Linked DNA regions of Tunicatimonas pelagia. The protein of the gene in region 1 interacts with the protein of each later gene in a pairwise test. Links are inferred from orthologs where the notes say so. Each region holds a gene or a part of one and is shown on either strand. Other genes may lie near its edges.

Region 1 (3,062 bases):
AAATGTCTATATTTAGCAAATATGGATACATCATATGGATTTGGTACATGCCGTTCTTGATTTTTACTGAGTTATGGCTGTACTCTTGGATATAACTCATCACTTCACCTTCTGAGAAGTTCCGCGTTCTTGTAAACGGCCTTCGGATACACCGAATAGCTTCTGCATTTTGTTCTTGATGGTTCCGGTGCAAATGAGAATCAGGTAATCATCTGCGTTAATAGTTACTCCGGCGGAAGGGTTTTTCATCAATAAGCGGCTTCCGTCCGATTGTTTTTTGTTGGTCCCCACCAATACACAATCATGCTCTTTTTTTAAAGAGATAAAGGCATCCAGATAGTCTTGGCCTACGTAGGGGTTTTGCTCGGTTACGCGGTATTCTAGCAAATCGTAGTCTTCGCCTTCCAATGCGGAAGTCATAAGCGACTCGGCCATCATGGCTACGTCCGGCTCAAAGGTGTAGCTAGCTACTAAGCGGGAAGCAATTTCGGTTTTGGAAACCACGTAGCGCACTCCGGTGGCAGCAAAGGTTTCTTTCAAACTAGGGTTGCTCAACGAAACTACGTAGTTCAAGTCGGGGTACGATTTTTTCAAATTGAGTAGGTAAATCAGCACTTCGGTATCATCTTCAAAGTTGATAAACACCGTAGCCGATTCTTGTATATTCGCTTTCTCTAAAGCTTCTAAATTGCTGTAATCAGTGAAGAGGGCAAATACCTCCTTGTTGCTAAAGGCTTCGTGGATGAGATCAATCTCACTTTTATCGTTGCAAACAATCGCCACTTGGTTGCCCGAATGAACGACTTCCTCAACAACCTCTTTGCCAAATTTGTCCCAACCAATAACCAGAATATGATTCGTGAATTTTGTTCCCAAGAGTCCTAAACGTTTTTTTTCTAAATATACCGAAACCTGTGCAGTAAGCTGACTAATGAAGTAGCCCAATATCCCGACACTTCCTAATATAAAAATTACTCCGATAATTCTTCCGATAGGAGAAACCGGAGTATAGTCACCGTAACCGACGGTTGATAGAGTAACAATGGTGAACCAGAATGCATCCGACGGATGGCTAAACCCGGTGCCCTCCTGATCGCGCTCAACCCAGTACAATAAGTAAGTTATAGCAAAGTAAGCGATAACTACTGCGCCTAAGACATACCATTTTTTTCGCTGCTGAACGGTCATAATATCGCTACGATTTTACCCGCTCGGGATTATCCGCCACAAAGGCTTTCCAGCTTTTATTGTGCCGAATGGGTGATGATTTTTGGTAATGATGGCATAGGGCAACGGCCAGAGCATCGGTAGCATCATTGAGTTGATTTGCTTGCAATAATGGATTATTGGTATCTAACAAACTACCTAGCATCTTGGAAACCTGCTCCTTCGAGGCATTTCCGTTGCCAGTTACCGATTGTTTCACTTTGCGGGGGGCGTACTCCGTTACCGGAATTTGTCGGCTAAGAGCCGCTGCCATCGCTACTCCCTGAGCCCGGCCCAGTTTAAGCATAGACTGTACGTTTTTGCTGTAAAACGGAGCCTCTAGTGCCATCTCATCGGGATGGTATTCATCAATCAGGCTGACGATACGGTCAAATATTTTCTGCAGTTTTGTTTGGTAGTTCGCGTATTTACGTAAATGAATGATGCCGTATTGCATGAGGGTAATTACGCTGGAGTGCGAGGGAGAACTGCGGATACAGATTACTCCGTAGCCCATTTCGTTGGTTCCGGGATCAATGCCCAGAATAATTCTTTCGCTATCGGGCCGTTTTGCGATCGTTGGCTTGGTTTGGGTCATCTTGCCTTTAAATATAGAGATTTTTTATAGATATGAGATGTGAGATACGAAATATGAAAAGATAGAAGGCGGAGACTAAAAGTAATGGGCAATGAACAGTGTGCAATGAGTAATGACTGATGACCAATGACTAATAACCATTCAGCAATCAGTAATTTAGCAATTGGACATCAACACCCAAACACTTCCAGCTTCTCAACCTGTGGACTGTAGACTATCAACTGTGGACTAACAACAATTCAACAATCAAACAATTCAACTATTCCCTCACGCTTTTCAGTCAACAATCTTACCTTTGTAGCTACTACCTATGGAGGTCATTTTTACCATTTTTGTACTTATCTACTGTCTGCTGGTTGTGCGTTTTCACTACTACTGGCTACAAATTCCGGTATTTCATCCTCAGCCAGCGAAACTCTCCGAGCAACCTCTTCGGGCATCGGTAATAATTCCAGTACGCAATGAAGCCCGACATATTGTATCGCTGCTTCAAGATTTGGAGAAACAACGGCTTAATGAACAACAACTGCTGCCTAAACGCAACTGGGAGGTAATTGTGGTAGACGATGCGTCCGAAGACGAAACAGCTACTTTGGTAAGAAATTTTGCCAGCCAGACTGAGCTGACGATAACATTAATCCCATCAGATACTGCAACCAGAAATCGTTCGCCCAAGAAACAAGCAATTTGGCAGGGTATTCAATCTTCGCAAGGCGATTATATCATTACCACCGACGGCGACTGCCGGGTTGAACCCTACTGGCTACTAACCTGGTTGCAGTTTCTTCAGCAGTATCGCCCGGCTTTGGCTGCGGGGGGCGTTACCTTTCATCAGGAAAAAACTTGGTTTCAGCGATTGCAAACCATTGAGTTTGCTAGCCTGATTGGTATGAGTGCCGCCAGTATTCAGACGCAACATCCCATTACCTGCAACGGAGCGAACCTGGCTTTCTCTCGTTCGGCCTTTCGGAGAGTAGGCGGGTATCAGGGTCACTGGCATGTTCCTTCGGGCGACGATGAGTTTTTGCTGCACGCGGTTTTTCGGGAGTACCCTAAAGGTGTTTTCTTTTTGAAGAGCCCAGAGGCGGTGGTAAAAACGTATGCTAAAAGAACGGTAACTTCATTTATACAACAGCGCAAGCGTTGGGCCGGAAAATGGAAAATGCACCGCGAAGCCCAAGTAGTGCTGTTGTCCTTGCTGGTTTTTATATTTCACGTAGGGTTTCTGTCGGGCCTAATCTATTTTACGCTTGGGGTT
Region 2 (3,244 bases), 2.9 Mb from region 1 along the record:
TCCTTCTCCTATCTGAGGATTATCGTCTCGAAATATTACGCTCCCCTCGCCTAAATCCATAAAGGCTGCCATGCCCCGTAGGGTTTCGGTATCGTTGTTGCGATTAAGCACATAAACTTCTACTCGGGTTATGTTGAGCCCAGAATAGATCTGGGGTAGCGAACGCAGCCAGTTCTCGTAGTTAGCCCGAAAATAATGGTTCAAGAAGAAATGTCGGTTCTCATCGTATTCAGAAGCGATAATTTCAAAATCGCGGGTTTGGGTACCGCTCTCAATAGTAATGGCATCGCTGCTACCCCGCTGCACTGAAGCTACACTGGTGACAAACAGTCGGCCAAACTGCAACTGGGTTTTAATTCCAAACAGGCTTTGTGAACCCGTAATCAAGCTATTGCTAACCGGCATACTCACCACCCCGAGTTCAATCTTCTTAATAATCTCGTGGTCGTAGCCAGTGTACTCTACTTTCACATTATTCTGAAAGTCAAAGGAATTGTTATTATCAAAATTGGCGGTAATCTGAAGTTTATCGCCAATGGTTCCCACTACGTTTAGGCTAATCTGTTGGTCAAATTCAAAATTACCGTTTCGTTGCTGCCGAATCGGAATATTAGGATTGAATATTCGCTGAAACCGTCCGCCAAAATCGAGGGTAACAAATCCGTTAGGCCGAATATCTACGTAGGAGCCCCCAAACAGCCGGTCAAAAGCGGGAGTTGTGTAAATTGGGGGAATAAGCCGACGGCCACTTACTGCACTTTCGCCGTCTAGTGCCGCCGAACGATTTCGCCAGTAGTCGCGTAAAATTTGTTGGTCTTGAATTTCCTGATACTGATCAAAGTTTAGGTACGATGGTGCCCGATAATCCAATCCGTTTACTCGCTCGTAAATAGAATAATTAATAGAAGTATCAATCTCAATCCCAAAGTCTAACTGAGTAGGGGGCTGCAAATAAAGCGGGGAACGCGGTACCCGGTTGGAGAGCGGATCGCCGTAGCGGTCGGGTAATCCGTATTGGGGGCGATTAGACGGTTGGTAGGGACCCGCGGGAACCGTATCAGCCAGAGCGGCTAATGTTTCTTCCGGAATGGTATCGGCCTGCGTAGTATCTATTGGAGCCACATTGGGCGGAGTATCTTGGGCTATTATGGACAGTGCGCTGAACATAAGCCCCAGAAATATTCCGCATGTGCGCTTCATCCAGTAGTTTTCCGTTGTATACCGTAGAACCGTCAGTAGCAAGTCGGCAATAATTTACGTGGTTTTGAGTGCAAGCTTAATTACCTCTTCCAGGCGAGGCTCTTCGTTTTGCTTGCTTTTTTGCCAGTCGGCCATTACTTTGTTAATACTTTTTTCAGCCGTTGCCCGGGTGAAGCCGAGCGTTGTCAAAGCAGATAACGCCTCGGTGCGTAAGGTATTGTACGAGCCTGCCGGAAGACCATGTACCTTTTCGGTTGAGCCTACAGCAACTCCTTCCTTACGAATTTTATCAGCCAGTTCAAGCACAATTCGCTGAGCCGTTTTCGCTCCAATTCCTTTTATGCGCTGTACTGTTTTGGCATCTTCGTTGGCAATTGCACCCTTTAGTTCATTCACCTGCATAGAAGATAGCATTGTTAATGCTAGGCTAGGTCCTACTCCTGAGATGGACAATAAATCTAGAAATAGCTTTTTTTCAGCAGGCTGAGCGAAACCAAATAGGGCCTGAATATCTTCCTTTACATGAAGGTAGGTATGCAGCTTGTAGGTTGACTCTCTCTCCAGTGCCTCGTAGGTATTGAGTGAGATTCTGATTTCATACCCTACGCCCTGCACATCAATAACAACGTAGGTTGGATCTTTGTGGGCAAGAGTTCCTTGAATGTAAGCATACATACAATTAGGCAGTAATTAGATCGTGATTTTACATTTATACCCAAAACTGCAACCGATGCATGAGGCAAAAATGAATACACCTGGAAATGGGCACTGCCGCAAATGTAAAAAAATCTACCAGCAATTAGCAAGGGCGTGATCTAGCATTTGAAAAAAAATATTATATACTTAACATATCAATCATTTTAGTTGTGGTATGAAAAAGATAGTAATAGGCGGAGCCATTTTAGTAACACTTCTGTCGGTGGCGGGCTACGCTTGGTTAGGTGGGTTTCAGACAGAAAAGATAAGCGAAGTATCTCACCCACGTCAGATAGTTTACGGAACTACGTACCAAGGTAAGTACGGCGACCTGAAGCTGCGGGAAATTGTAGTAAAGACGAAACAACTACTAGAAGACCCTACCCTTAGTGGCCGATTGGTTGTGGTGAACTATGATTCTACCGCTGCCTCGGAAGAAATTAATCAGCTTATCGGAATTATCACCTCAGATGCATCATCAGAAGCTTTACAGAATCTGACTCAAGACTCCTTAGCAGAAGGTAGTTATCTTCGGGTGCAATTATACGGCCATCCGGTGGTGCGTTCTACTCCTGAGCAGGTTGATCAGAAAGTAAAGAAATACGCCGAACAGCGACAACTCACCCTTGGGGAAGAGGTAATTGAGCATTACTTTGAATCCGATTCTATGTGGATTGAATATTCTGTTGAAGGTAAACAGCAATAGGTTCCGCTATTCGCTTGAATATATGACAGCCAAGTCCTACATTCGAGTAGAATTAACGAGCGATATACAGGTGATGCGGACAAAACTCATACAGTGGGGCTTTCTTTTGGTTAGTACGGGTTGGATGAGCCTTTCTTTTGCCCAAGTGCCCACCGCTGATAGTCTTAACATTATACTGGAACGAGCTAATTCTCTAGAAGAAGAGAGTGAGGTCTGGTTGAAATTGGCGGCATTTTACGAACAGTATGATTTAGATACTACGTATTACTTACTTCAACGAGCCAGAGGTGCAGCGCAGAAAGCAAACTACAATGACGGGCTGGCCGACACTTACGTTCGCTTAGCATCTTATTTTGCTCATTACCTTCGCCACAATAGTGATAGCTTACAGCATTATCTGAACCGGGGCATTGCTATTTATTGGGAGGAAGCCGACTCAGCCCAAGTGGCCAGTGCCTACCAACTAATGGCTCAAGCTACTTTTTCTAGCGATTACTATTCCATGGCAGTTCAGTACGCCGATAGTGCCCGGCTAATTTATGAGCAGCAAGGCAATCGATTGGCGTTGGCTGAGGTACTTTTACTCCTATGCGAAATTAGGAACCGAACGGGTAGTAATGTGCTGGCTCTCGATTATTGCAT

Evidence for each region.
Region 2: the proteins of ruvC (region 1) and ruvA interact in binary tests that used the Escherichia coli proteins (3 or more experiments, as listed by UniProt). The link is inferred for Tunicatimonas pelagia from one-to-one orthologs.

Annotation. Positions count from the first base shown.
Region 1 is NZ_CP120683.1:1,217,983-1,221,044, reverse strand. What follows is about bases 1-2,728. They hold ruvC (crossover junction endodeoxyribonuclease RuvC), read right to left. Parts: upstream 1,805-2,728; coding sequence 1,196-1,804; downstream 1-1,195. Other genes in these bases: P0M28_RS04995 (glycosyltransferase), read left to right, coding at 2,115-2,728; P0M28_RS05005 (potassium channel family protein), read right to left, coding at 100-1,188. In the rest of the region: more of P0M28_RS04995, read left to right, coding at 2,729-3,062.
Region 2 is NZ_CP120683.1:4,097,372-4,100,615, forward strand. The notes cover bases 66-2,975. They hold ruvA (Holliday junction branch migration protein RuvA), read right to left. Parts: upstream 1,876-2,975; coding sequence 1,255-1,875; downstream 66-1,254. Other genes in these bases: sov (T9SS outer membrane translocon Sov/SprA), read right to left, coding at 66-1,200; P0M28_RS17620 (hypothetical protein), read left to right, coding at 2,072-2,602; P0M28_RS17625 (SpoIIE family protein phosphatase), read left to right, coding at 2,625-2,975. In the rest of the region: more of sov, read right to left, coding at 1-65; more of P0M28_RS17625, read left to right, coding at 2,976-3,244. UniProt on the Escherichia coli protein: The RuvA-RuvB-RuvC complex processes Holliday junction (HJ) DNA during genetic recombination and DNA repair.